One region of the Kurthia sp. YJT4 genome, then DNA from elsewhere that is predicted to be linked to it. Evidence: riboswitches for the same ligand, from Rfam matches in the RefSeq annotation. Region 1 holds a riboswitch; each other region holds the start of a gene.
The links. A riboswitch is a leader RNA that binds a small molecule or an ion and turns the genes downstream of it on or off. The one in region 1 is predicted to bind cobalamin.
Positions count from the first base shown of each region.

Region 2: linked by a shared signal. The riboswitch ahead of QN089_RS05835 ((2Fe-2S) ferredoxin domain-containing protein) and the one ahead of metE (5-methyltetrahydropteroyltriglutamate--homocysteine S-methyltransferase) in region 1 are both predicted to bind cobalamin.
Region 3: linked by a shared signal. The riboswitch ahead of QN089_RS07645 (Ig-like domain-containing protein) and the one ahead of metE (5-methyltetrahydropteroyltriglutamate--homocysteine S-methyltransferase) in region 1 are both predicted to bind cobalamin.

Region 1 is NZ_CP126689.1:985,929-997,041, forward strand. It holds gene ahpF (alkyl hydroperoxide reductase subunit F) at 1-1,341, shown strand, start outside; gene QN089_RS04735 (transposase) at 1,618-2,343, shown strand; one part of gene QN089_RS04740 (IS3 family transposase) at 2,394-2,847, shown strand; one part of gene QN089_RS04740 (IS3 family transposase) at 2,847-3,748, shown strand; gene QN089_RS04745 (transposase) at 3,791-4,357, shown strand; gene QN089_RS04750 (HAMP domain-containing protein) at 4,525-5,742, opposite strand; gene metE (5-methyltetrahydropteroyltriglutamate--homocysteine S-methyltransferase) at 6,024-8,327, opposite strand; cobalamin riboswitch at 8,481-8,660, opposite strand; gene QN089_RS04760 (TetR/AcrR family transcriptional regulator) at 9,196-9,777, opposite strand; gene QN089_RS04765 (glucose 1-dehydrogenase) at 10,002-10,736, shown strand; gene QN089_RS04770 (LacI family DNA-binding transcriptional regulator) at 10,941-11,113, shown strand, end outside.
Region 2 is NZ_CP126689.1:1,202,252-1,213,364, forward strand. It holds gene QN089_RS05825 (energy-coupling factor ABC transporter substrate-binding protein) at 1-23, opposite strand, end outside; gene QN089_RS05830 (energy-coupling factor ABC transporter permease) at 23-703, opposite strand; cobalamin riboswitch at 895-1,082, opposite strand; cobalamin riboswitch at 1,310-1,491, shown strand; gene QN089_RS05835 ((2Fe-2S) ferredoxin domain-containing protein) at 1,648-2,022, shown strand; gene cobJ (precorrin-3B C(17)-methyltransferase) at 2,022-3,653, shown strand; gene QN089_RS05845 (sirohydrochlorin chelatase) at 3,665-4,588, shown strand; gene cobK (precorrin-6A reductase) at 4,585-5,340, shown strand; gene QN089_RS05855 (precorrin-8X methylmutase) at 5,343-6,038, shown strand; gene QN089_RS05860 (cobalt-precorrin-5B (C(1))-methyltransferase) at 6,038-7,150, shown strand; gene cbiE (precorrin-6y C5,15-methyltransferase (decarboxylating) subunit CbiE) at 7,134-8,339, shown strand; gene cobI (precorrin-2 C(20)-methyltransferase) at 8,341-9,039, shown strand; gene cobM (precorrin-4 C(11)-methyltransferase) at 9,039-9,815, shown strand; gene QN089_RS05880 (cobalt-precorrin 5A hydrolase) at 9,815-10,948, shown strand; gene QN089_RS05885 (cobyrinic acid a,c-diamide synthase CobB) at 10,945-11,113, shown strand, end outside.
Region 3 is NZ_CP126689.1:1,556,569-1,565,346, forward strand. It holds gene QN089_RS07620 (S8 family serine peptidase) at 1-1,287, opposite strand, end outside; gene QN089_RS07625 (ECF transporter S component) at 1,402-2,094, opposite strand; gene QN089_RS07630 (ABC transporter ATP-binding protein) at 2,087-3,742, opposite strand; gene QN089_RS07635 (energy-coupling factor transporter transmembrane component T) at 3,715-4,596, opposite strand; gene QN089_RS07640 (DUF4430 domain-containing protein) at 4,601-5,527, opposite strand; gene QN089_RS07645 (Ig-like domain-containing protein) at 5,609-7,153, opposite strand; cobalamin riboswitch at 7,278-7,459, opposite strand; gene QN089_RS07650 (transcriptional regulator) at 7,585-7,746, opposite strand; gene QN089_RS07655 (cyclase family protein) at 7,952-8,710, opposite strand.

The DNA.
Region 1 (11,113 bases):
GAAGATACAGGTGTTATTTTTGCAGGTTTACCACTTGGTCATGAGTTCACGTCGCTTGTACTGGCGTTATTACAAGTAAGTGGCCGTGCACCAAAAATTGATGAATCAACAGTAAAACGTATTCAAGCGATTAAAGAGCCAATGAACTTTGAAACATATGTTAGTTTAACATGTCATAACTGTCCAGACGTTGTTCAAGCGTTAAATATTATGTCTGTATTAAATCCAAATATTACACATACAATGATTGAAGGCGGCGCTTTCAAATCAGAAGTAGAAGAAAAAGAAATCATGGCTGTACCAGCAGTTTACCGTGATAAGGATTTCTTTGAAGGTGGTCGTATGACATTAGATGATATTCTAGATAAATTAGGTTCTACAGTTGATGCTGCCGAATTCAATGATAAAGAACCATTTGACGTGTTAGTAGTAGGTGGAGGTCCAGCAGGTGCAAGTGCAGCAGTTTATGCAGCACGTAAAGGTGTGCGTACGGGAATTGTTGCAGAACGCTTCGGTGGACAAGTAAATGATACAATGTCGATTGAAAATATTATCGGTATAAAAGCAACAGAAGGTCCAAAATTTGTTGCAAGTCTTGAAGCACATGTATTAGATTATCCAGTTGATGTGATGAAAGCACAACGTGTGAAAAATATTGAGAAGAAACAATTAATCGAAGTTGAATTAGAAAATGGTGCAGTTTTAAAAAGTAAAACTGTTATTCTATCAACAGGTGCTCGCTACCGTCAATTAGGCGTAAAGGGTGAGCAAGAATTTAAAAATAAAGGTGTAGCATATTGTCCACACTGTGATGGCCCATTATTCAAAGGTAAAGATGTAGCAGTAGTAGGCGGCGGTAACTCAGGCGTTGAAGCAGCAATCGATTTAGCTGGAATTGTGAACCATGTAACACTTCTACAAAACACAGGTGAGTTAATTGCAGATACAGTTCTACAAGAACGTTTACGTAGTTTACCAAATGTAACAATTATCACGAATGCTTTAACATCTGAAATTACAGGTGATCGTACAGTGAATGGTATTGAATATATCGATGCTGTAACGAAAGAAAAACATCATGTAGCACTTGATGGTGTATTCATTCAAATTGGTTTATTACCAAATACAGAATTCCTAGAAGGTTCTGTTCAATTGAATGAACGTGGAGAGATTGTTACAGATCGTAATGGAGCAACAGATATCGATGGTGTGTTTGCAGCAGGTGACTGTGCAAATAGTGCCTATAAACAAATCGTTATCTCAATTGGTGCAGGTGCAACAGCGGCATTGAGCGCATTTGATTACCTAATTCGTCATACAGAAGAGTTAGTAGAAGTATAATACTTTTCCATAGTTAAGCATTAGAAAATAGGCTGGACATAAGTGTAAAAAATACTATCCTATATGAGCATAAAAAAACTGGAATCGTGCTGTGGCGCGATTCCAGTTTTTTGGGCTCTACAATAAATAACGTTGGTGAAGAAAAAAGCACCGAGCTCACATGAGATCGGTGCTGGAACTTCACTAGCGTTATTTTTTATATAAAACCATAGAAAACAAGTGAGTTTCCCGATAGAATAAAAGTCGACTAAAACCCATACTAAAGGAGAGACTCACTTGCATACTACTCATGATATTAAAAATTTACTAGATATACAAGACCCAAACATCACTTTTTCCGATGCATGCGTGGAAATAAAGCAATATAGAGGAAAGGTATGTAAATTTATTTCCGCTACACTTACCTATACACCGACCCATTGCGCGGTTTGTGGTATGAAAAATGAACACTTTTCCGTGATTAAAAACGGGACACAAACCTCTCGCATCACGCTGCCACTCACGGGGGTGCATCGTACCTTCCTTTTACTGAAAAAGCAGCGTTTCTTTTGTAAAAGCTGGTCCTGTACTTTCGTGGCGCATTCGTCTATTGTCGATCGCCATTGTTTTATTTCCAATCAAACGAAAGCACGCGTTACGATGAAAGCGACCGAAGCGCAATCCATCACGTTGATTGCCCAAGATGCGATGATTTCGGTGTCTTCTGTACAACGCTTTATTCAAGCGTATGCGAACGAATGCTTGAAACCAACGAATCGACTCCCGGAAAACCTGTCGTTCGATGAATTTAAATACGCCAGAGGGCGCATGGCTTTTCAATACATTGATGCCCAAACCGGCACGATTTTGGATATTTTACCGAGTCGCTTCAGTTTTCATATTAAGAACCATTTCTACACGCGTTACAGCTATCGTGAACGCTGTTCGGTCAAAACCATTACGATTGATATGAATGCCGGATATGAAAAACGCATACAAGAACTGTTTCCAAAAGCGAAGTGAACTGCACCCCATTTGTTAGACACATACTAACAAGGAGGTGCGGTTTTTCTATGGGAAAAATGAGCCCTGAAGATAAATTAGCAGCGGTTGAACGCTATCTAAATGGCAAGGAAAGCTCTAGAACGGTCGCTGCGGATTTTGGTATTTCACATCGTTATTTATTAGGCTTAGTGAAACAATATCAGCACAATGGTGTAGAGGTTTTTGTCAGACGATATACAAACTATACAAAAGCGTTTAAACTAGACGTACTTAACTATATGACTGAAAATGGTACGTCCTTTAATGAAACAGCTGCGATCTTTAATATTGCAGGTGCTTCATCGATACAGAATTGGAAAAAACAATTCGAAACTTTAGGAGAGGATGCCCTTCAGCCAAAGAAAAAGGGGCGTCAATCCATGAAAAAAGAATCGACTAAACAACCTAAAAACGTACTAGCAGAAGGCTCTACTAAAGCTCTTCAAGCGCGTATTCAGCAGCTTGAAATGGAAAACGAGTATTTAAAAAAGTTGAATGCCTTAGTTCAAGCCAAGGAAAAATCACCAAAGAAGACAAAGTAAAGGTCATCTATGAATTAAGGCATAAATACTCGGTGAAGGCGCTTGTGGCATTCGCCAAAATCAAACGCAGTACGTACTACGCTATCGTGAAGAAGATGGATCAACCAGACCCAGACGCTGATTTAAAAGCTGACATTCAAGCCATTTACGATGAACATGAAGGTCGTTACGGTTACCGTCGCATTCGTGATGAGCTGGCGAATCGTGGGCAAAAAGTGAATCATAAAAAGGTTCAGCGCATCATGAAAGAGCTTGGCTTAAAGTGTATTGTCCGCATGAAAAAATATAAATCATATAAAGGCACAGTGGGCGAAATTGCCCCAAATATTTTAGACCGCCAATTTACAGCAGAAGCTCCAAATGAGAAGTGGGTAACGGATATTACAGAGTTTAAATTATTTGGCGAAAAGCTTTATTTATCGCCTGTTTTAGACCTATTTAACGGAGAAATCATCACGTACACGATTGGCTCTAGACCAACCTTTTCACTTGTTTCAGACATGTTAGATAAGGCTTTAGAACGTTTACCAGAAGACCACCAGCTATTAATGCATTCGGATCAAGGATGGCATTATCAAATGAAACAATATCGCCACACGCTTCAATCGAGAGGGATTGTGCAAAGTATGTCTCGAAAGGGTAACTGTTACGATAATTCAGTGATGGAGAATTTCTTTGGGATTATGAAGTCCGAATTCCTTTACCTAAAAGAATTTGAAAGTGTAGAGCAGTTTAAATTGGAACTTGAAAAATATATAAATTATTACAACACGAAACGCATGAAGGCAAAATTAAAGATGAGTCCAGTGCAATACCGAACTCAATTTACCCAAGCTGCCTAAAATAACCGTGTCTAACTTTTAGGGGTCACTTCAAAGATCATCATCGACCGATTCCATCTCGTTCAATTGATCAGTCGTTCGATGAATCAACTGCGAATCCAAGTCATGAATGGTTTTAGACGTGGGCACAACGAAGATCAGAAGAAATATCGTCGGCTGAAAAGATATTGGAAACTACTTTTAAAAAACGAAAAAGACCTGACCTATACCCTTTATAAACCGTTTGGGTTATTTGGGCAAACGACGGATAGGACCGTTGTCGATACATTATTGAACTATGATGAACGTTTACAAGTCAATTATACACTGTATCAATCCCTATTAAATGCCATGAAAGACAAAGATATAAACGTCTTACAAACGCTCTTAAAACAGCCTTTACACGAAGAAATTTCACTCGATTTTAGAAGAAGTATGCGCACATTAAAGCATCACTTAAGTTCCATTGAAAATAGTTTTATGTATCCATTCAATAACGGAAGAATTGAAGGCATCCACAATAAAATCAAAGTCTTAAATCGTGTTGCCTATGGGTATCGTAATTTCACGAACTACCGTCAGCGAATCTTCATTCATTTCAAATTGAAAAGAGCGAGTTGCGTTTCATAAATGAAACACAACTCGCTCGAAAAAACCGACTCTTTTATTCTATTAAATAATCTCACCAACGTCATTTGACAAAGAGCCAATAAAATGATTTTTTAGTTAAAAAAACACAAAAAAAGAACTTTCCTCTAATTAATGAGTCAAAGTTCTGTAAGTGAAAAATTAATATTTTAAGATAGTTGATTAGATATTTCAAAAAAGTTTTTATAAATCGCTGTATAAATTTTTTGAGAGAGTACTGGGTTATGAATAATTGCAATAATACCCTTGTATAGAATATCTTGGTTAGGTTTTTCTATATGAATCAATTCGGATAGAATTTCTTTTTCTGTAGTATTCATCCGTCCTCTTAAATTCATGCTATTTAACCATGTAGAGAGTGATAAAATCATATATGGATTAGCTAATTTAGCGATTTTTTGATGTTGTTCTTCTTTTAATAGTACTCGTCTAATATATGGGTTTAAATCTTTTTCGTTTTCTAAGAAAGAATGAATATCCATAGATAATAACATAGATTGTTTTGATAGTTGACCAAGGTTTGTTGGCTCCATACCATATAAATTTACAGGTTTTTTCTGTTGTTCGTCGAGTTGTGTTAATAAGATGTTTAGCTGTTTGGATAACTTGCCCAATTCATCTTCACTTTCCTTTAAACGAACAGAATAATCCCCTTTGTTCAAACGAGCGATTTTCTTTTGCATAATCGTAATCGGTCTAAATAGTCGATTCATAAAGATAAGCTGTATTAAACAAACAACAAGTAAAAGAACAACTAAAATAATAATCGTTGTTTTAATTTTATTATATTCGCCTAAAAGATATGCATTAGCATCAAAGTCTATTCCGTAATAGGCGAACATTTCACCATCTTTATTAAATAAAGGCTTTAAGACCGTAATCCATGTACCAAAACGATCGGTATAAATTTTAGAGTATGTTTGTTTTTTCGTTATTTTCATCTCAGCAATGGCATCGGCAATGACTTGTGGTTGTGTATAAAAGTCACCAATTAATAAGTCTGATTTTTCAAAGGCTTCCATGAGGAATGTTGGGCCTGAGATGACACTTGTTTGACTCCCATTACGCAACTCGACACCAAATAAATAGCCTTGAGCAACTTGCGGTTGGTAATTGGCTAATTTATCAAATTTTGCAATCATTTTTTTTTGTAGTTCTTCATCTTGTGTTGCAACAAGCTTTTCGACATCCGATGTTAATACTTCTTTTGACCATGCTTTCATCGTACGTTCTGAATCTGTAGAGAGACGACTCACTGTTGCATTCATATTCATGTAGTAGTTAATGGAAGTAATGATTAAAGAGACTAAAATCGTAATAATCGATGCAAATAAAATACTTTTAGATTTTAATGACAAATATTTCATTGAATCTCCCTTGTCTCGTGGAATAATAATATACATAACCATACCACTTTATACTAAAGAAGTTAATACTTTCGGTTCAATTTTCACTAATTAAAATAAAACAAAAAGTGTACAAATAAAATGATTAGCATGGTACATATTACTTTACGAAATTGATAGAATTTGATGCATACAAAAGATTTATAAGCATAAAAAGTAAAAACCCTTAGAATAATACATAATTCAATCATTCTAAGGGTTCTTTAGTTTTAAATTATTTTATATTAAAAAATTGAGGTGAGTTAAAATGAAATAGGTTGTTTTTTAATCTGGCTTCTTAATTGCTTTGCAGCACTTACCATATTTTTTAGTGCGTCAACGGTTTCTTTTTCGCGACGTGTTTTAAGTCCGCAGTCTGGATTAATCCAAAATCTTTCTTTTGGAATGATATTCAAACTATCTTCTAAAATCGTATACATTTCTTCTATACTCGGTACCCGTGGACTATGAATATCATATACACCTAAACCAATACCATATGGATAAGGTGTATGTTGCAATGAGTGAATTAATTCACCGTGACTACGTGAAGTTTCTAGTGAAATAACATCTGCATCTAGTGCAACAATCGGTTCAATAAAATCATTAAATTCACAATAGCACATGTGTGTATGAATTTGCGTACTTGGTTGAACGGCAGCTGTAGCTAATTTAAATGCATTAATTGACCAATCTAGGTAATCTTGTTGACGCGACTGTCGTAATGGTAAACCTTCTCGTAAGGCAGGTTCATCGACTTGAATGATTTGGATACCACTTTTTTCGAGTGCAAGAATCTCTTTTTTAAGTGCAAGTGCAATTTGGATAGCGACTTTACTACGTTCGATGTCATCACGTACAAATGACCAATTTAAAATGGTGACCGGTCCTGTTAACATTCCTTTGACTAAACGATCTGTTTGTTCTTGAGCATCTGTTGTTTCTTTAACAGTCATCGGTTCAAGCCATTCAATATCGCCATAAATAATAGGGGGTTTTACACAACGTGAACCGTAAGATACAACCCAAGCTTTTTTAGTAAATGCAAAACCAGCTAGTTTTTCTCCGAAATATTCCACCATATCTGTTCGTTCAAATTCACCATGAACTAATACATCTAAATCTAAATCTTCTTGAATTTTAATCCAGCGATTTGTTTCTGCACGTAATTGAGTTTCATAAAGCTCTGTTGAAATTTCTTTTTTACGCCATTGCGAACGTATTTTTTTGATTTTTTCTGATTGTGGAAAGCTTCCAATAGTTGTTGTTGGAAAATCAGGTAAGTGTAATCTGTTTTTTTGTGTAATAATACGTTCTTCGAAAAGCTGTGAACGATTAAAATCTTTCTTGTTAAGTTGTTTGATTTCTTGTGCAACAGTCGAGTTATTCCGAGATACATCGGTAGCAAGTTTTTCAATAACCATTAAATTTTCTTTTATTATAGATGGGGTTTCAAAAGATTGATTACGAATATAATAAGTGATATGACGCAATTCATCTAATTTTTCATCTGCAAATGCAAGTGCATTATATAAGACAGTTGGCAATGCTTTTTCAGCAGCGGTTGTGACAGGTGAATGTTGCAAATTACAAGAAGGTTGTAGCCACAATGCTTTTGGCGAAACTAATTGTAAGATAGCTTCAACTTTTTGTGTGACCTCTTTTAAAGGGCTGACCCAAATATCACGACCATTAATAATACCAGCAGCTAATACTTTATTTCCTGGGAAACTGTATTGCTTGATTGCTTGTAAATTATCTTTGTATCCATGAACAAAATCCAATCCAATACCTGCTACAGGTAGTTGTACAATTCTTTCGTATTGTGGAATTGCTTCAAAATAAGTGGAAATCATTAAATTCGCACCTGGTACATGATCAGCTAATTGTTGATAGATCACATCAATTAATTGTAGTTGTTCTTCGTCTAACTCTTGCGTGAACATTGGTTCTTCAAGTTGAATCCATTCAGCTCCTGCATCTACAAGTTGTTGAATTACTTGTTCGTAAAGTGGTAATAGTTGCAAAATAAAAGATGCGACTGTTTTTTCACAATAGCCTTTTGTTAGCTGAATAAAAGAGTATGGACCAATAAATGTTGGTTTTGGAGTTGTTGATAATACAGATTTTGCTTCATTGAATAAATCAAGTAAGTAGTTGTGTCCTAATGATAGTTTTTGTTGTTCGTATTCTGGAACGATGTAATGATAGTTCGTATTAAACCATTTCGTCATTTCGCACGCAATTGTTGTGTCTGAGCCACGTGCCATCGCATAATATGTTTTCAATGAAGGTTCTGATTCTAATGTATGATATCTCTCGGGAATTAGACGGAACATAAAAGCTAAATCTAACATACGATCATAATAAGTAAAGTCACCGACTGTTATTTGTTCAATTCCTTTATCTTGTTGTTTTAGTAAATTTGCTATGCGTTGATTTTTTAATTCTTTTTCAAATTGACTTTCTGAAAGTTGTTGATTCCAAAATTGTTCTACTGTTCTTTTCCATTCGCGGTTTTCACCAATATATGGATATCCAATCGTTGTACTTGATACAGTTGTCATTATAAAAAACCTCCTTTTGAATTTACATAAACCAAAATAAAAAGACTATTTCTTAAAGGAAATAGTCTGAAGCGTTATCTATGCATACTGAAAAAGAGGAATAATTTCCCCGTCTATGCGCACAGAACACCACCTATCTCCACGTAGGTATTTGGTGTGTACTAGAAGATGGCTGGTCTCCTGACTTATGCTCAACATTTTTCAAGCCTTCCCATTAAAGAACAGTGGCGTTGTTTGAAAAACTCCCAATTACAGTTGCGGGACAGTGGCGAATTTACATCGCTCTTCCCATTTAAACTTATTTTCATAAGTACCATTTCTTACACGTTATGTAATTAGAGATTACTATAACATAAAACTATTAGAATAAAAAGAAAAAGAGAAATATTCAGAAAAATATACAACTATTTCATCTGAGAGATTTAATTATTAGAAAGAAGTTAGGAAATAAAAAAGTAATGTATTTTAAACACGAAGAAGTGAACCAATAGGAACGTGTAGAAAACCACCTTCAGCAAAAATAGCTTGAGCTGAAAATTTTATAGGAAAGTAGTGATTAGAAGTTTGAATTTATATCCACATGCTACTGACTTAATGTAACGGAGAAAAAGAAGAATTCTGTACGGTTTTCAGGTAGTACTTCAGTTTGAAGAGGATGGATATAACTGTGAAAATATCATCTTATATGAGCATGAAAAATCGGAATCGCGCTATGGCGAGGTTCCGGTTTTTCGTTGCGAACTCTAAAAGAGAAAAATGAAATGTTTTTTCTCATCCTCTTTTCTTCTGATGAATATTTAGTCATTTAAAAACTACATCCCAATTTTTAGACATATCTAAAAATTGGAGATGTAGTTCAATCATACTTTTATAAGACTTCAGCTTCTTGAAACACCTTGCTTTGCAAATAGGTTAGTTTTTTTGCCATGACTTCCGGTTTCTCTTTGAAATCTTGATTCATCCAATAAATAAAAAAGCCAAGACTTGCATATGTTGAGTAGTAACTAAGAGCAGGTACCTCAATCGGTAAGTCATCTTTTAGTGCAATCTCTTTACCGGTTAGTTGTACGAGGCTGTCACAAAAACGATTTTGAGAACCAGGCAGCATCTCTCCTTTAATAATGAGAGAGAAAATGAATTGATTTTGATAAATATATTCAAAAATAGCTAAGTGGAGTCGCTCATCTGTAGATGAAATTTTCCCCAGTGCTTGGTAACTCTCTCTAAAGTAGGTTAGTAGTTCTGTAAGATAATCATCAAAGATTGTGCAAAGAAGGTCATCTAAATCTTTATAGTGAGAGTAGAATGTAACACGATTACATGTAGCTTGCTGTGCAACTTCCGTTACTGAAAGTGAACGTAAATCATGTCCTTCTTTTAAAAGATGGATGAGTGCAGCTTTTAATTTTTTCTGTGTGCGTAAAATTCTACGATCTTGTGAAGAAGACATCAAATCATTCCTTTCATAATGTCATTATGCCATTATTTCCATTTAACAGAAAGTTTATAATTACCTAAATTAAGCTATGTGTGAACAAGTTGTGTTATAATTAATTTAAAATTAAATAGTTTATTATTAAAATATTTAGCGCTTTTCTATTGACAGTATGCATGAAAGTTTGTTAATTTACAAGTGTAGTTTATTTCTGAAAGATTTTAAGGAGGAGTTTTATAATGGCTCGTTTAGAAGGTAAAGTAGCAATTATTACAGGTTCAGCTCAAGGTATGGGAGCTGCACACGCAAAAAAATTCATCGAAGAGGGCGCTAAAGTCGTTCTTACGGACTTAAATGAAGAAAAAGGTAACGCATTTGCTGCAGAACTTGGCGAAAACGCTATTTTCGTAAAACAAAACGTTGCAAACGAAGAAGATTGGAAAAACGTTGTAGCGAAAGCTGAAGAAGCATTCGGTCCAGTAAACGTACTAGTAAACAATGCTGGTATCACTATGGCTAAATCAATCACTGATACTTCAGTAGAAGATTACCGTAAAATCGTTGAAATCAACCAAGTTTCTGTATTCTTAGGTATCAAATCAGTTGTTTCTTCAATGGAAAAAGCTGGTCAAGGTACAATCGTAAACATTTCTTCACTTAACGGTTTAGTTGGTGGCGCTGTAGGTTACACTGATACTAAATTTGCTGTACGTGGTATTACAAAAGCAGCAGCTCTTGAGTTAGCTCCTAAAAACATCCGCGTAAACTCTGTACACCCAGGTGTAATTGCTACACCAATGGTTGTTCAAGAAGATACTAAAGCAGCAGTTGAAGCATTCTCTAAAATGATTCCTATGGGTCGCGTAGCTGAGCCAGAAGAAGTTTCTAACTTAGTTCTTTACTTAGCTTCTGAAGAATCAAGCTACTCAACTGGTTCAGAATTCATCGTTGATGGCGGTATGTCAGCACGTTAATTCGTTTTACCAAACATTTATAGCTTCTATTGATTTTCTCCTATTGTATCTTGGGGTATTAGCAGGTAGAGAATCTTTAAAAGGAAGGATTGCGCATTGGCGTAGTCCTTCTTTTTATATAAAAATAGGTGTTTGACATGAGGATAAGAAGTCGTTATATTTATGTGGAACCGGTACCATATGAGTTTCAGAGGAGATGAAAAGATGCCGACAATTCGAGATGTAGCAAAGGAAGCGGGTGTATCTTCATCTACTGTTTCACGTTATCTAAATAAAAACGGGTATGTGAGTGAAGAGGCAAAAAAGTCGATTCACGCAGCAATCGAATTACTGCGTTATCGACCTAATGAAATGGCACGTTCACTTGCGACGAAGAA
Region 2 (11,113 bases), 220 kb from region 1:
AGGAAGAATAGATTCTTTTTCATTATTCAGCTGCCTCCTTTTTCTTCGTGAAAATATTTAACATACGTAACTCTGCCACATTGTATTTTCGTAAGAAGTTCATAACAATGACCGTTAATAAACCTTCACTAATCGCAAGTGGAATTTGTGTGAATGAGAAAATACTTGCGAATTTTGCGAATGAAGCAAGCATGCCACCCGCTTCAGATGGGAAGGCAAGTGCTAATTGGAATGATGTAATAGTATATGTACCGAGATCACCAAGCATTGCGGCTAAAAAGACAGCAACGGAGAATGACCAACCTGCTTTTTGAGCGCCTTTGAATACATACCATGCGATAATTGGACCAGCGACTGCCATCGAAAAAGCATTCGCACCAAGTGTTGTAAGACCGCCATGTGCAAGTAGTAATGCTTGGAATAGTAACACAATTGAACCGACAACACTCATCGCCAGTGGTCCGAATAATACAGTACCTAAGCCGACACCTGTTGGATGTGAACAACTACCTGTAACCGATGGGATTTTTAACGCGGATAAGACGAAAGCGAAAGCCCCAGATAATCCAAGCATCATCTTCGTTTCAGGATGTTCTTTTACAGTTTTTCGAATCGAACGAATCCCCATAATGATAAACGGTAGGGAGATGGCCCACCAGAAAATCGCCCACTCAATCGGTAAAAAGCCTTCCATAATGTGCATCGCATTCGCACGATTTGGTACGATTAAGAGAAAGGGTAAAAAATAAACTAGCTTTAATAATTTCTTCAACACGTTCAAACGTCCTCCTTTTTCTTTGAGAATGTGCACAAAAAAACCTATTCTACAATATAGAATAGGTTAAAAAAGACATAGCAAAGAAAGCTGTCTTTCATACGCCTATCCTCGTAGGGTGAAATCAATCTTCGGTGGCAGGTCTCCTGGCTTCGCCTCATCATGTATCAACACCTTCCCGTTCATTGAACAGTGGCATATCGTTTATACACTCCGCTTCACAGTTGCGGGACAGCATCGGATTTACACCGATTTCCCTTTTAAGTAAGTGCGACAAGCAACTTACACCATCGAATCGTTAAAATTATTTGATATTTCTAAAAAAGCTTATCATAAAACGCTAAATTTTGACAATACGTATTTTTTTTAACAAAAATTTTTTATGTAAGAATACTGGATAAATGCAGAGATTTCAGTGTTTTTTCAAGGTAAATAAACTTTAATAATATTCTATCAAAATGAATTTTCAGAAAAGTGTCTTGAAAGTTAGACAAATTATGGTTATGATTATAACCAAGATTTTGAAATTACATATAACGATTGTATTTTAGGAGTGCCTATTATTTTTTAGGTTAAAAGGGAAAATGGTGAGATGCCATTACAGCCCCCGCTACTGTATAAGTGTCGAAACAGTCAGATCCATTGGCGAATTGCTGAGAAGGGACTGCGTTCGGATACACTTGAGTCAGGAAACCTGCTTCTAAAATCGGACAAACTTTTCGGTGGGAAGAGATTTGGACAAACTAGTAGTTGGGCTACGCTTATTTCGCTATGCCAATTTTTAGGATGTTCAACCTCTATTCGCCTAGAATAGAGGTTTTTTGTTTGCGCAAAAGCGGATCGTTCGGATACATACGAGGGGGATGTTAGACATGACAACTTGGAATTTGAATGGTGTGCAATCACACGTATTAATTTGTAATGGTAGTAGCTGCATGCGTAAAGAGGGAGAAGAAATTACACAAAAAATTCGCGCAGAAATTACAGCGCGTAACTTGGATGAGCAAATTCATACATCACGTACACGTTGTAATGGACGTTGTAAAGATGCATGTGTCGTTGTGCATTATCCAAAGGGCGATTGGTATAGCATTACGTCGGAAGAAGAAGCGACACGCTTTGTAGCGCAACTTGCAGGCGAGCAAAAAACGGTTGTACCGCGTATTACATTTGAAAATGGCGCGTTCGTTCGTAATGAAGATACACCAGCGATTAAGGGGATTTCAAAAGTGAAGGAGGAAGTTTAATGACACAACAAGGAAAATTGTATGTCGTTGGCTTCGGTCCTGGAGACTTTCAGCATATTACGAATCGTGCAGTAGAAGTATTAAAATCATGTGACGTTGTCATCGGTTATAAAACCTATGTCGATTTGATTCAAGATTTAATTACAGCGACAGCCGTAATTAGTACAGGGATGACAGAAGAAGTGTCGCGTGCGCAAGAAGCAGTAAAACAAGCAGAGGCAGGTAAGTCTGTTGCCGTTATTTCAAGTGGCGATGCAGGTGTGTATGGTATGGCAGGACTTGTGTACGAAGTGTTAATTGAACAAGGTTGGACGGAGAAAACAGGTGTACCGATTGAGATTGTGCCAGGAATTTCAGCTATTAATTCATGTGCATCATTACTAGGCGCACCCGTCATGCATGATGCTTGTACGATTAGTTTGAGTGACCATTTAACACCATGGGATCTAATTGCAAAACGAATTGAAGCAGCTGCGATGGCAGACTTCGTTATTGCTTTTTATAACCCGAAAAGTGGTCGTCGTACACGTCAAATTGCGGAAGCACAGCGCATTTTACTGATGTATCGTCATCCAGATACGCCTGTAGGTCTAGTGAAAAGTGCTTATCGTGAGACGCAGCAAATTCAGATGACGACATTACAGGATATGTTGGAACACGATATTGGGATGTTGACGACCGTTGTCATTGGGAATTCGTCGACATTCATGTATGACGGGAAGATGATTACACCGCGTGGTTATCAGCGTAAATATACACTTGGTGAAGAAAAACAACCGTTAAAGCCACATCAGCGTTTGAAAAAAGAAGCAGAACCATGGGCGATGGATCAGGAAACAGGAAAGTCATACGAGCCACAAGCAATTGCTACAGTGGAGCCGAAAAAGCTTGAAGTAGATACGTTAGCACTTGCAGAGGAAGTGCTTGGCTATCTTGGTGGAACCGTTGTTGAACCGAAACAATATGTTCACCAGAAGATGGAGGCAATTTTCGAGTTTGCGGTCAGCCCAGGCGTAGCGAATAAGAAGATTACACCACAGCAAATGCTTGTATTGGCTGAAGTAGTTGGTGAAAAAGGTTCGATGGAATATACGCCAGACCATGAATTTATTCTTCGTATTCCAACCACATCACCTGAACGTATTACCGATCGTTTGCGAGAAGTCGGTCTCATAATCGCACCGGTTGGCGATGTTGTGAAAATGAAGGCATGTGATTTCTGTGACGGTGAAAAAGCCGATGCGATTCCATATGCAGATGCACTGCAAGAGGCATTTGGTGGAATGAGCTTACCGAAAACATTAAATATTGGTTTTAATGGCTGCGGAATGGCTTGTTATAAAGCAGTGATGGATGATATCGGAATTGTTTACCGAAAAGGTGCATTCGATGTCTTTATCGGCGCAAAACCTGTCGGACGGACAGCGCACCCGGGTCAACCTGTAGTTGAGGGACTAGACAAAGAACAGTTAGTACCTCTTGTAGAATCGATTATTCAAGAATACAAAGCAAATGCGCATCCGAATGAGCGCTTATTCAAATATTTTAAACGTGTGAAGAAGATTGGAAACTTTATTTATCAAGATCTCACACCAAAAATCAAAATTGCCCCTGCACCTTGTGGGGATTAGGAGTGTTGAAGATGAAAACAGCAGTATTAATCGTAGGTCATGGTAGTCGTCTACCAGCAGGAAATGAAGAAGTACGTCAATTTGCAAAGCGTATTGAAGCGCAATTACCAGAACAATTATTAGTGGAAACATGTTTTTTAGAATTTGAAAGTCCAAATATTGCACAGGGAATGAAGGCGTGTGTCGAGCGCGGCGCACAAAAAATTATTACGATTCCAATTATGCTTTTACAAGCAGGGCATTCAAAAATTCATATTCCAATGGCGATTGATGAAGCGAAAGAATTGTATCCACATGTATCGATTACATATGGTCGTCCATTAGGCATTCACCCAAGTTTAATTGATATTTTAGAGTACCGTTTAGCAGAGAGTGGTTTTGTAAAAGACGAACAAGATGAAGATACGACGGTCTTATTAGTAGCACGCGGCGGTAGTGATTTAGATTCAAATAGTGATGTTTATAAAATCGCGCGCTTATTGTCAGAGCAAATTGGTGTGCGTAATGTAGAGCCTGCATTTATGGGTGTGACCTATCCAACAGTGGATGAGGGGATTGCGCGTTGTGAAAAATTAGGTGCGAAAAAAGTATATATGCTACCGTACTTCTTATTTACAGGTATCTTAATGGAGCGCATGACTGATTGGAAAGCGCGCTATGATACGGAATACGATATGGATATTACATTATGCGAATACTTTGGCTACCATTCATTACTTGAAAAAGTAGTAATTGAGCGTATTGAAGAGGCATTAGCTGGCGATGTGAAAATGAACTGCGATACGTGTACATATCGTATTAATGCATCTGAATTTGTCGACCATCATCACCATCACGACCACGACCATGATCATGGGCATCACCACCATCATCACGATCATGACCACAACCACAGTCATGACCATGCGCACGACCATAAGGAAGTGCATCAATAATGTTTTTTCTAGCAGGAACGAGTGATGCGCGTGCGCTAGCTGTTCGATTGAATAACCATCACGATGTTTTAGCAACAGTAGTGACGGATTCAGCGGCTGCGAGTTTACAAGCAGAGGGAATTGCGACACATGTCGGGCGCTTAACAGCAGAAGAGATGGCTGAAAAAGTGACAGCACGCGGTGATCAAATCATTGTCGATGCAAGTCATCCCTATGCAGAAGAAGCATCAAAAAACGCACAACAAGCGGCACAGTTAGCAGGTGTCCCGTATTGTCGCTACGAACGGATGTCTGAAGATTATGAAAATGACTTGATTACAGTTGTTGAAACATATGAAGAAGCAGCGCTTGAAGCGAAAAAGCGTAAAGGGAATGTGATGTTGCTGACAGGGAGTAAGACGCTACAGATTTTCACGAAGCATTTACTTGGTGAAGAAGAGATTACATTAATCGCACGCATGTTACCGCGCATTGACAATATGGAAAAATGCGAAGCACTTGGTTTACCGCAAAAGCAGATTATTGCGATGCAAGGACCGTTTACAGCAGAGCTAAATACGGCGTTATACAAACAATACGATACGACATTGATGATTACGAAAGAGAGCGGGAAGGTTGGTTCGGTTGATGAAAAAATCACGACAGCTTTAGCACTTGGAATTGAAGTGATTTTGATTGCACGTCCGAAAATGGATTATCCGAATATGTTCCGTAACTTTGATGATATTGAGCAATTTATAGGAGGCATTTGATCATGACAAATGAGCAACAAGAAAAAGAATTATTTATTAATACCGACAACTTTAATACGGATTTCACACCTTTAACAGTAGAGCCGAACCGTATTTATGAATATAGTTTTGAAACGATTTTAGAAGAATATGGTCCGCATGATTATTCAGAAGATGAGTGGTCAATTATTCGTCGTATCGTGCATGCATCAGCCGATTTTGAATTAGGAAAAAGTGTCATTATTCATCCAGATGCGATTCGTGCAGGTATTGAATCGATTCGTGCTGGACGACCTGTGATTGCAGATGTACAGATGATTCAAAGTGGTTCAGGTCGTAAACGATTCCAAAAACATGGTGGCGACCTATATTGTCACATTGCAGACGAAGATGTATCGAAAATGGCGAAGGAACATAATACGACGCGTGCGATTATTTCGATGCAAAAAGCAGCGCGCTTACATGAAGGTGGTATTTATGCGATTGGGAACGCACCAACTGCACTACTAGAACTGATTCGTCTCATTCGTGAAGGAATTGCAAAGCCCGATTTAATCATTGGTATGCCGGTTGGTTTCGTGTCAGCAGCTGAATCAAAAGAGGAATTATCGAAAGTGACAGAAGTGCCTTTCATTACGAATTTAGGTCGTAAAGGCGGTAGTACGGTAACCGTTGCGGCACTAAATGCGATCTCGATTTTAGCTGATCGCCAAGACTAATGGAAAAGAAGAAGAAAAAAGACCCGAAAGATATGCGCCATGGCTATACGACAGGCGCATGTGCCACTGCAACAACGAAAGCAGCTCTAATTGCTTTACTTTCGGGTGAAGAACAAGAATCGGTGACGATTTTTTTACCGGTTGGAAAATATGCCACATTTACGATGGAGCATACCGTACGAGAAGGAGAGGCTGTTCGTTGTGGCACGATTAAAGATGCAGGAGATGATCCTGATGTGACGCATTTAGCACTGATTGAATCGACTGTATCTTTTATTGAAGGTGATGCCATCGTTTTAGATGGTGGTGTCGGTGTGGGACGTGTAACAAAACCAGGGCTTCCTGTGCCTGTTGGAGAAGCAGCGATTAATCCTGTACCGCGTAAAATGTTAGAGGAAGTTGTGAAAGAGACACTCGAACATTTCGGCGTGAAGCGAGGTGTGAAAGTCGTCATCTCGGTTCCAGCTGGTGAGGAGTTGGCGAAAAAGACATTGAATGGTCGCTTGGGAATTGTCGGTGGTATTTCCATCTTAGGAACGAGAGGAACCGTTGTACCGTTTTCAAGTGCAGCTTATATGGCGAGTATTGCTGAAGCTGTTAGTGTTGCACATGCAGCAGGACAAAAACATTTGATTTTAACGACAGGTGGACGGAGTGAGCGCTATGCGATGGCGCTTTTTCCTGATTTAGCTGAAGAATGTTTTATTGAGATGGGTGATTTTGTCGGTCATGCATTGAAGCACTGTAAAATACATGACATTCCGCAAGTGACATTGGTCGGTATGATGGGGAAATTCTCAAAAGTGGCACAAGGGGTCATGATGGTTCACTCGAAAAGCGCGCCAATTAACTTTGAGTTTTTAGCAGACCTTGCAGCAGAGAGTGGTGTACCGCCCGCATTACAAGAAGAAGTGAGGCATGCGAATACGGCTTCGCAAGTAGGCGAGATTATGCTAGAACATGGCTATCAAGCCTTTTTTGATCGTCTTTGCATGGCGTGTTGCCATGCGTCGATTCAACATGTGAAAGGAAACATCAATGTGAGTACCTACATTTATTCAATGAAGGGCGAGCAATTAGGAAGGGCTGAACAAATTGACAGCATCGATTAAATTAATCGGGATTGGTGATGGGGGAAAAGCTACCTTAAACCAACAAACAACCGAATGGATTGAACAAAGTGATGTATTAGTCGCAGGTGAGCGTGTTCTTGCCTTTTTCGATACATATGAAGGACAAAAAATCGTCATTAAAGGCGGTTTAAAACAAGTTGTGGAACAGATTCAAGCAGCTACAGGTAACATTGTCGTACTAGCTTCAGGCGACCCTCTTTTTTACGGAATTGGACAATATCTTTCGAACAAAATGCCATTAGAGATTTATCCGCATGTGAGTTCTGTTCAACTTGCATTTGCACGTTGTCAAACGAGCTGGCAAGATGCAAAAGTGATTAGCTTGCATGGGCGTTCAATAAAAGGTCTTGCTCAAAAGATGAATGGTGAAAAGAAAGTGGCGCTTTTAACAGATGAAGTGAATTCACCGAATGCCATTGCACAGTATTTACTTGATTTTGGCTTCCATGAATATCGTGCTTTTGTCGCTGAAAATTTAGAAGGTGTGGAGGAACGCTGTCGTCATTTCACATTAGAAGAGATGAAAGAAGCAGCGTTTTCGCCACTGAATGTGGTCATTTTAATCGCACAGGAAACACCGCATGTATGGCCGCTTGGTATTGAAGATGAGGAATTTTCACAGCGCAAGCCAGATAAAGGGCTGATTACGAAAAAAGAGATTCGTGTGTTATCCATTCAACAATTAAATGTGAAGCCAGATTCGATTATTTGGGATATTGGCACATGCACAGGTTCGATGGCGATTGAAGCAGGACGTATTGCAAAAGAAGGAGCAGTCTATGCGATTGAGAAGAATGAGCCTGATTTAGCAAACTGTCTTGAAAATCAGAAGAAATTTCGTGTAGATGTGACGGCGATTCATGGGAAAGCACCTGAGCGTTTAGACGAATTTCCGAATCCAGATGCGGTCTTTTTAGGCGGTACAGGCGGAAATATTCGTGATTTATTGACGATTTGTTCAGAACGCTTAAATGAAGGTGGGCGCATCGTTTTAAATGCGACAACAATTGAAAATTTAGCGAAGGCCGTTGAGATTTTTAAAGAATTGGGTCTACACGTACATATTATCCAAGCGCAAATCGCACGTAGTAAGCCGATTTTGGATATGACACGTTTTGTTCCACTCAATCCAATCTTTATTATTACAGCGAGCAAGGGGGAAAATTAAGATGGCAACATTGTTCGGCTTAGGGGTAGGTCCAGGAGATCCCGAATTAATTACAGTGAAAGCTTTTCGTGTGATGAAAGAGTCACCGGTCATTGCCTATCCAAAGAAAATGAAGGGCAAAAAAAGTTACGCACAGCGCATTGTTGATGTCTATGTGAATGGCATGGATAAGGAGATGCTTGGGCTTGTGTTCCCAATGACAAAGCATCAGGAAACATTAGACCGCGAATGGAATAAAGCAGTTGATGAAGTATATGCGCGTATTGCGGAAGGAAAAGACGTAGCATTCGTAACAGAGGGCGACCCAATGCTCTTTAGTACGTTCATTCACTTGATGACATTGATGCAAGAACGTCATCCAGATGTCGACATTCAAATGGTTCCAGGGATTTCATCATTTAATGCCTCTGCTTCAAGATTAGGTATTCCACTTGGTGAAGGAGACGACCATATCGCGATGATTCCAGCAGTCGACGATTATGACGCGATGCGTCGCGCGATTGAAAATCATGATGCCATCGTCTTTATTAAAGTGGCAAAAGTAATTGATTTAATGCTTCAAGTGTTACGTGATTTAGACTTATTAGACCGCGCACATGTGGTCACAAAAGTAACGTCCGATGAAGAAATCATTTGGAAAACATCTGAACTTGATGGTGTCGAGCTTGAATATCTTACATTAATGGTGGTGCGTAAATAATGAAAAAAATTTATATTGTTGGTGCAGGTCCAGGAGATCCTGATTTAGTAACAGTAAAAGGATTACATATTATTCAAACAGCTGATGTTGTGATGTATACAGATTCTTTAGTGAATCAAGAATTAATTGCGAAGGCTAAGCCAGAAGCGGAAGTTGTGAAAACAGCAGGTATGCATTTAGATGAGATGGTACAAGCGATTGTCGATCGTGTAAATGAAGGGAAAGTGGTGGCACGTGTTCACACAGGAGATCCAGCGATGTACGGTGCAACGATGGAACAGATGGCGATTTTACAGCAACATGATATTACATGCGAAATTATTCCGGGTGTGAGTTCTGTATTTGCGTCTGCTGCAGCAGTAGGAGCCGAGTTAACAATTCCTGATTTAACACAGACACTGATTTTAACGCGTGCAGAAGGTCGTACTCCTGTACCTGAATTTGAAAAATTACGTGATTTAGCAAGTCATCATTGTACGATTGCACTATTTTTAAGTGCGACATTAACGAAGAAAATCGTGCGTGAATTACAAGATGCAGGTTGGTCGGATGATACGCCAATCGCAGTAGTACAACGTGCAACATGGCCAGACCAAAAGATTGTACGTACGACATTAGTGAATTTAGATGAAGCGATGCGTACGAACGGAATTCGTAAACAAGCAATGATTTTAGCTGGTTGGGCATTAGATCCACATATTCATGAAAAAGATTATCGTTCGAAATTATATGATAAAACATTTACGCATGGTTTCCGTAAAGCGGTGACAGAGTAATGGTCATCGAGTTACGTGACGATGTATTAGCGCCAATTGAAGTGAAGCATCCGTATGCGATTGTCGCAATTACTAAGCATGGTGTGGAAATTAGTCGTAAACTACACGCGGCATTGCCAAACACAGATGTCTATTATATGAGTAAGTTTGAACGTGGTGATGAGCGCGCGCATAATGTTCAATTATTTAGCGGCAGCGTGCGCATGTTATTCCCAGCATTATTTAAGCATTATCAAGGTATTATCACCATTATCTCACTCGGTGCAGTCGTACGAATGATTGCACCTGTGTTAGTCGATAAAAAGGTCGACCCAGCTGTCGTTGTCATCGATGACCGCGGTGAGAATGTCATCAGCATGTTATCAGGGCATCTTGGCGGTGCAAATGCTTTAACGCATACGGTAGCAGAAGCTCTACAAGCGAATGCGATTATTACAACAGCATCCGATGTTCAAAAGACCATTCCAGTTGATTTATTCGGTGCGAAATTTGGCTGGCAGTGGGACTCTGATACACATTTGACACCTGTATCAGCTTCAGTTGTCAATGAGGAACATGTGGCGATTGTACAAGAGACAGGTGAAAAAGATTGGTGGATGCATGATACACCGATGCCGACGAATCTAAAACAATATGACACGATTGCAGAAGCGATGGATGCAAAACCACAAGCAGCACTTGTAATTACACATCGCCTCTTACAACCAGATGAACTGATTGAAAATGCGGTCGTCTACCGTCCGAAATCATTAGTCATTGGTATGGGGTGCAATCGTGGTACATCAACAGAAGAAGTAGAGCAAGTCATTCAAGAAACATTACAAGAACTCGGTTTATCCATCAAAAGCGTGAAGGCACTTGTGACATTTGAATTGAAAAAAGATGAGCCTTGCTTCCATGAGGTTACGTCAAAATATGACTGGGAATTTAAGTGGTATTCAAAAGACGAGTTGAATGCAGAACAAGTGACAGCACCTTCGGATACGGTCTTTAAATATACAGGTGTTTACGGAGTAAGTGAACCAGCTGTACGTCGTTATAGTGGGAACAGTGAACTATTATTAGTGAAGAAAAAATCAGGAAATACAACCATTTCGGTTGCGGAAATTGTTTATGAGGATGTGAGAGAATGAATCGTTTTGTCATCGCAGGGACGAATAGTGGTGTAGGAAAAACAACACTTACGATTGGTTTAATGGCAGCATTACAAAAAAAGGGTTTGACGGTACAGGGATTTAAATGTGGCCCCGACTATATTGACCCATCATTCCACCAAGCTGTAACAGGTAGAACATCGC
Region 3 (8,778 bases), 570 kb from region 1:
ACGGAATGAAAAAGTTAGCTTTTTATTTGCAGGAAGGTTTTTTAAGGTTAATTTATTAGCTTTACTGCGCTGAATCACGCGTTCATTTTGTAATACGATAACGTCTTCTTTTTTACGATTTGTTAGTGAAAAAGAAGCTTCATGATCCGTCACTTTTCTTGTTGAGATGACGGGCTTTCTATCTAGTGGTACAGGTGCTTTTATCGCTAAAATCGGATAGGGCTTCTCTTTTTGCATCTGTTTTAACTTTTGAACAAGTTGCGTACTTGAACTGTACGGATAACGTTCTTTTAATAAAGCAAGTAATCCTGTAATATGCGGTGCTGCAAAAGACGTACCCGTTACATAACTCACTGTACCAGAACGGTTAATCGCTGGTACATCTTCACCAGGTGCTAAAAAATCAACCCGTCCTTGATGATTTGAAAAACTACTAATATCTTGATAACGATTAATCGCCCCAACACTGACCACTTCTTTATAACTTGCTGGATAACGAACCTTTTCATAGTAACCATCATTGCCTGTAGAAGCGATCATTAAGATATCTGCCTTATTTGCCTTTTGGATGACTTGATGTAGTGCTGTTAAATCATTAGGCAGGCCAGAAGATAAGTTAATGAAATCGATTTGATGATCAATTGACCACTGAATCGCACGTACAATATCAAAAGCAGAGCCTCTTTTTGTGCCATCTGCATATTTTAAAGCATATATTTGAACATCGGGTGCAATCCCTTGCGAAAATCCATTAAGTAGATACGGCTTAGCAGCAATAATCGACGTAACGAGTGTGCCATGTCCTAAACCGTTATGACCGCGGTCAATCGAATCTGCTTCATTCACAGTTGTATTCGGATCGTCTGGTGCAAATACGAGGCGTTGCTTGATGGCGTGTTGCAAACTCGGTATTGTCGCTACACCGGTATCAATAACAGCTACTTTCACATTTTTCCCTGTATAAAGTGATGCAGGTGTGACAGGAATACGTAGAAGTGATAAATTCCACGTTGGTTTCGTCGGTTCATTTAATAATGTGACAGCTGTATTTTTTTCAATCGTACTATCTGGGAAAGCTTGGTGAAAAGTACGCTGTTCAGCTGTTGTAAGGTCCGTTAAGATGAGTTGTAAATCTGGCAATATTTCAGCGTTTTTCGGTAACTGTTTCTTCATATCAACTACGTCTTGATGTGGTGTAGAGATGATGACTTCTTCTGCAGCAGCGCTTATGGAAGATGTCATAACGAGACCTAGACAACAACTTGCCGCCAATAATAACCTTTTCATACCAAAACCTCCTTTAAAGTGTTGTTACTCCATTATATGAAAAATGAAGTCCTGTATTCAATAGTTGTCCTGAAAATTGAAAAAGAGCAGCGATTACTACGCTACTCTTTTAATTTAGGTCGTCTGCATGACCCCGTATTTAATTTTTAACCGTTCTAGCTTGTCACCAATCGGTTTTGTAAGTAACCACAGGAAAATGACATTTGAAATCATATACGTAATAGTGAATGGAATCGCTGTGATGATTTTAGAACCATACACAATCCAACTAAAGCCGTTACCAAGCGATAAAACCGTCCAAATATCCATGAGCATCGAATACATGATACCTGAGAAAATCCCGTAAAACAGTAATGAGATTTTTGATTCCATCCAGTTCGTTTTACCGAGTAATCCAGCAATGTAGCCGAGAATACCAAGCGTGAACATTTGAAAAGGTGTCCACGGACCTTGACCGAATAAGATATTCGACGTAACAGCAGATACAGCACCCGTTAGAAAACCTGCTTCTGGACCAAGTTTAAAGCCTGTAATCGCAACAAGCGCTGTCATCGGTTTAAATGCTGGGATAAAGGCGAATGCTGCACGTCCTGCCACCGTAATTGCCGACATCACTGCGATAATTAATACTTCTCTCGCATCGGGTTTTCGTCTTTCAAATGATAAAAAGAAAGGAATACAAGCAAATACCATGACAAACATGGAGATTAAATTGTATTTTCCATCTTCTAATAAAGTCGCTCCAATTAAAATCCCAATAGGAATAATCACAAAAAAGATAATGAGTGAAATGACCTTTTTAGACATGTGTCATCACCTCTTGTAGAGATTGACAACGTGCAATTAACTGCTCTGTCGTTACAACATCTTCAAATAATTGACGACACATACGATTCGTCGCAGTCGTATAGAAGTGATTACCACTGTAAAAGGCAGCTGGTGTTCCTTTTGCGACGATTTCACCGTCAAAGAACATCGCACAAGACGTTGCATGTTCAGCCGAGAATTCGACATCATGCGTCACCATTAAAATTGATGTCCCTTGACTTTGTAAGTCATGTAGAATACGAGCTAATACTTGTTTAGATTCACCGTCTAGCCCCTTCGTTGGCTCATCTAGTACTAAGATTTTTGGATTTTTAAGTAGTACTTTTCCAAGTGCGACTTTTTGCTGCTCACCACCGCTTAAATCATATGGATGTTGAGCAAGTAGATGGCGAATTTGAAGTAAGTCAATTACGCGATCAATAGCTGCTTGATCTTTTGACATCATGGCGAGTTCAAGTTGCACTTCTTTTTCGACAAGCAATGTTGTTGGATCTTGTGGTAGCATCGAAATCATACCTTGATACAATTCTTTTTTTGCATATTTTTTAAGTGGCTTGTTAAAGATTGTTACTTTTCCGCGATGCGGTTTTAATAGCCCCGTTATTAAGCCGAGTGTTGTGGATTTACCCGTCCCGTTTCCACCAACAATACTTAGAAATTCACCTTGATGGAGCTGAAAATTCAATCCTCGAATTAAATCTTCTGCATGACGGTCATAGCGAAACCATACATCTTGTACATCTAGTACGACTTCACCAGAAGACTCTGCTTCTTGAATTTGTTTATGGTCTTTTTCGTAATGCTTTTCAAGCCATGTGCGTCCGTCACGAATCGTTAAAGGTGTTTCATCTGATTGCTTGAGTGCATGATGTACACGAAGCGGTGTTGGCAAACCAAGCAACATTGGATGATGTGCATCAACATGACGTAAACGTGTAGCCGCTTTAATGGGTGTATCATTTGCAATAATTTCACCTGCATCTAAAATAATGACCCGATCTGCAATCGGATATACTTCCTCTAATCGGTGTTCAACAAGCACAATCGTTAAACCGAGTTCTTTATTGAGCTTTTGAAGTGTTGCGATAAATTCACTCGCTGCAATCGGATCGAGTTGTGATGTAGGTTCATCTAGAACCAGTAGTTGTGGTTGCATCACCATAATACTCGCTAAATTGAGCAGCTGTTTTTGACCACCTGATAAGTCTGTTGTATTTTTTCGGAACCATGTTTGAATACCGAAGAAGCTTGCCATTTCAGCAACGCGACGACGGATTGTCATAGAATCGTAACCCAGATTTTCAAGACCAAAGCTCAATTCATGCCATACTTTATCCGTTACAATTTGTAGTTCAGGTTTTTGAAGTACATAACCGATTTGACTGGCTGCTTCACGCTGAGGCAAGTCTTGTAAAGCGACACCATTGAAATGAATCGTTCCAGACATTTGACCATGTGGCGTTAATTCACGTTTTAAATGCTTTAATAATGTACTCTTACCACATCCTGATGTTCCGCATAATACGACGAATTCACCTGCTTCAATTTCAAGAGAGATGTTTTTTAAAGTTGGTTTTGTTGCAAGTGGGTAACTAAACGTTAATTGATTGATTTCAATGAGCGCCATTTGAATGCCTCCAGTACTTCAATAAAAATAGGTAGTGACACGAGTATACCATAACTAATCGTCATGAAAATCATCGAACCGTCCCATACGATTGGTGAGAACGTTGGATAGTAGTAGAATTCGTTCCAACCGAAATAGCTACATAGCAGTTGCATGATAAATAAAATGAAAATACCGCTGAGTGCAATCCCATCTAATCGATCAAAGCGAAATAATGAAAAAGTTGAGCGCCCCTTTAATCCGTAGCCGCGCGCTTTCATCGAATCAGCTGTTTCAATTGCATTTTCTAAAGCCCACGAGATAAGGATGGATAAAATACGAGTTCCAGCTTTAATACGATGCCAAACCGAACCTGAACTAGGGTCCATGCCAATCGCACGTTGCGCATACATAATCTTCTTAATTTGATGACCGAATAGAGGTACAAGGCGCATCGTTAATGAGATTAGTAATGCCACAGCAGGGGATACTTTCGTAAATAAATATAAAAATTTATCAGATGTCATGACCGCATTAAATGCACTAAACCAAAAGATAATGGCGATTAACATGATAGAAGCAGCAAATCCATAAACAATAGCTTCGACTGTAATCGGTTGTTCGTTGATATAGAGAATCGCTGTTTCGCCTTCATGAATGAGTAAAGGGTTTAAAATAGCTGCTACCAACATGAATGGAAGCAGCCATTTAATCGATTTCAAAAAACTTTTCTTTAATAAAAGAAAGCTTGTGACAGTTGCACCCGTAAAACTAATCATAAGAAGAATAGGATGCATGTAAAACATCGTTAAACCAATAACAGCGAAAAAGTAACTGAAAATAACGAGTGGGTGAAAATCATGAAGTGATTTCATCTAACTACCACCCTAAGTCCGTTCCACCATTAGTTGTATATTGCAACTCAATGCGGTCACCATCTTCAAGTTCATAATTACCTACGCCAACAGGTGCCTTTACACCGTTAACTGTATACATCCAGCCACTTAATGAACCTGCTTGTTTTTCGTTTATATGATTAATCCCGATAATATAAATACCGTACATTGGATTTTTTTCGTAATTAATATAAATACCGTATTTTGAACGTAGTTTTGAAATGGCATCCCAAGCTGTATCGCCTTCTTTAATTTCAATTTTTGCGTTATTTAATAGTACACCACTTGCTGGTACATATTTTTCACTTTGTAGGTTTTTCGGTAATAGCTCATAATGATCAGGATTTAGTAATGTGCGCATGCCAATTGTAATCGTTGCATATTCTTTTTTCGCTGGTTTTTCTACAGGTTTTTCAGGTGTTGACGGTTTTGGTGTCGATGGCTTCGGTGTAGAAGTCGTTGTCTCTGGTTTTTTCGTTACCGTCGTTTCTTTTTTCGTTACCGTCGTTTCTTTTTTCGGTTCGTCTTTTTTGACTGGTTTTTCTGTTTTTGTTGGTTGTTCTTTAGAGGTATTATTAGATGTTGTTGTTTCCTTTTTTGCTTCTGGTTTTTGTGTTTGAGATGGTGTCGATGTTGATTTCTCCACTGTAGAAACGGACGAATTCGTTGACGTTGTCGTGTCGTTTTCAGATGTAGCAGCCACTTCTTTCGTTACAGAACCTTTATCATCTTGCGCCGTTTCTTTTGTTTCTTCTTTTTCTTTTGCTTTTTTCTGTTCTTCGTCATTTAGAACAACGACTTTTTTTGCTTCTTCCTCTTGCTCATTTTCATATTGCTGTGCGGTTTGCACTTTACAGCCTGTTAAAAGTAAGGTTGCAGATAGCGCAAATAGTATAATTTTACTTTTCATGTTGTCCCTCCTTTTAAGATAGCAATAGGGCTGTTCCAAGATTTACATCTTAGAGCAACCCTTATTCGCTATGTGTAAATCTTATTTACTTTTTACTGTAACTGTAACGGATTTACTTGTGTAATTTGATTTTTTCGCATACACTTTTACTTTTGTTTTTTCTTTTAATGTTGGTACTTTAATTGAGAAAGAACCTGTTTTTGTGCTGGCAGTTGCTTTATATGTTTTGTTTCCAATTTTCGCATATACTGTTGCACCTTTTGTTGTTGATCCGGTTACTTTTTTAGCGCCTTTTACAAGCTTACTTACTTTTGGTGTTGCGGGTGTTAAACGATCAGCCACTTTTTGTGTAATGGCTTTGCTCTTATTACCAGCTAAGTCAGTTACATAGAATTTCACTGTCGCATTGGCTTTGAACGCAGTTTTTACTGGATATGAGAATTTACCTTTTGCATCTGCTTGAACTGCTGCTAATTTTTTCGAACCATTATAGATTGTAACCGTTGCATATGGTTCTGTCGTACCTGAAATTGTTTTTGTTGTGTTCGCCACTTTTGTAACACTTAATGATTTTGGTGCAGTTGTATCATACTTTAAAGAAGAAGCTTTTGCATCTGCTAAATCAAAGAATGTATTTTTATCTGATGCATAACGATCATACGCAACAAGACCTAACATTGCACTTGTTGTTGCAAAGAGTTGTGGACTTTTTTGATCTGGTGTTGTTTTAAAACCACCTGTTGTTGCATCAAAGTTTAATAACATATTTGACACAGCCCAGTGACCATTTTTAATAAATGCACGTGCTGTTTTTGGATTAATGCCATTCTCTGTTAGAGCGATGACCACTTGAGCTTGTGAATCGACACTATTACCGCCCCATGGATTATAACCTGCAACATCCGTTAATTGGCTTGACATATAATCTAAACCTTTACGAATTGACGCTTTGACAGCTGGATCTGAATCATAGTTCGCAAGTGCGCTTAACACCATCGCAGCCATGTCGACACTCACGCCATTTTCAACATCTTCAGCCCAAGAGAAGCCACCATTTTCAAATTGTGTGCTTACTAAATAATCCACCATTGATTTACGTGAGAAATCAGCGTATTTTGCACCTGCTGGGAAGCTATAATCTTTCGCTTCTAAAGCACGTAATACATATAAATAATCTGTGATGTATAAACTTTTCGCTGCTTTACCTGCTACTAATTTATCACCTAATAAGTTAATTAAGTTATAACCCGCAACATTTTTCGGATCTTTACCGATTGCAGTAATCGCTAAAATTATTTTTGATAATGCGCCTGGCGAACCACTAAATTGACCTTTTTGCTTCTTTAACTCACGTTCAACATCTTTATAGAATGTTGTGTAGTAATCTTTACTTACAGCGTAATTTGAACGCGCAAAATTAAGTACTGCATCTGAACTTTGGTAAGTTGGTGTTGATACATCTGGTAATGAATAATAATAGTTCGATGTTGCTTTTAATGTATTCGCTACATCAACTTTTTTAACTGTAGGTACTTTTGCTTCTGCTTGTAAAGCCGTTGCTGGTACAGCTGAAACGACTAAAGCTGCTGATAATGTTGCTGGAATCACCCATTTTGATTTAAACATAAAAATAACCCCCAAATTGTTTTGATTTGGAGGATTAGCTAACACGAAAAGCTCACGTTCTAAAGACATGAAGAATTATGTAACAATATTTATACTTACGTGCGTCTAATCCACCCCTCGAAGATTGAAACGAATGATGAAAGCAGGTCTCCTGGCTCTATGATCACATTACTTTGACAACTTCCCGTATAAACACAGTGTTTATATGTCATTTCATCCCATATTACAGTAGCGGGGCTGCATCGGATTTTCACCAATTTCCCTATTATCTAGCCTAAAACTAGCACTCTCATCTGAAAGAATATTCAATTATCTTAATAGAAAGTATTCCATACTCTATAAAAAAAGTAAATAACTTTTCATAAAAGAAGGTCTTAGGACATACAAAAACCTCTACTTTACACATTAAGTGGAAAATAGAGGTTTAATACCTAGCTAATCTCTTGAATTGTGGCGTCTCTCTTATACTCATTAAATGCATACAATTGCTCCTCTGTTAATTGTTTGACATATAAATGGTAATTCATCGACTCCAACCCATAATTTTCGCAAGCCTGACAATATATTTGATAACCTTCCATAAAGTGTTCCATTGAACATCTCTCCTTTTGTTATATAACAGTTTCATTTGTTGTACTTAATATATAACAGATGAAAAAAGATGTCAACTCATTTTCTGAAAATTCAACGAAAATATTTGGTTTACATAATAATATTATTTTTGAAACAAAAAACACCTTGAGATGACAAGGTGTTTCCACGACAAATGAGTCTGTATAGTTTAAGACAAATGAGCCTTTATTGATTCGGTGTAATCGCAAATGAGCGTACGGGAAAACCAGATGCTTTTTCAGGTTTAGCCACGATATTAAAGATAACTGCCCCTTTTGCCGGAAGTTGATCTAAATTCGTTAAAAGTTCGACTTGATACGTATCTTGTTCTAAAACGAAATACTCTGCGGCTAATGAGCCATGTTTTCGATATTCTTCACTCGAATCTGTATCAAATGTTTCATGACCAATCGCTTTAATGCCTCGTTCTTTGAATAAAAAAGATAATACTTCGACAGACCAACCTGGCACATGAGCCACGCCTGCTTCATCAATATTATTAAAGATATCATGGTCGGGCCAGCGCTTCGACCAGTCTGTGCGTAATGCGACAAATGAGTCGGCTTCAATGATGCCATTTTGATCCTCAAATGAGAGGATGTCTTCAATCGTTACCGTGTGACCTGGATTCTTTTGTACTTGAGCTGTAATATCTACAACAATAAGTGGCAGTACTAACTCCTGAAGATGAAGTTCCTCGATATAGCGTGTATCTCGTACAAAGTGTATCGGTGCATCAAGATGTGTTCCATACTGACCTGCAAAAGAAAATTGTTGTGCAAAAAAGCCATCATCATGTGTAAAAAGTGTATCGAATTTTGCTGGATTGAATGCATGGAAGTGAGGTGACTGGCTATTAAAGGTATGTGTCAAGTCCACCCATTTCTGCTTTTTCAATGTTTGTAATGCTTGTAAAACATCTTGCTGTAAAACCGATTCGCTCATAACATCACTCCTTTTTAATCTACAAAAAAACCTCTCCTGATAAGAAGAGGTTTTGAATAGTCAAAGGA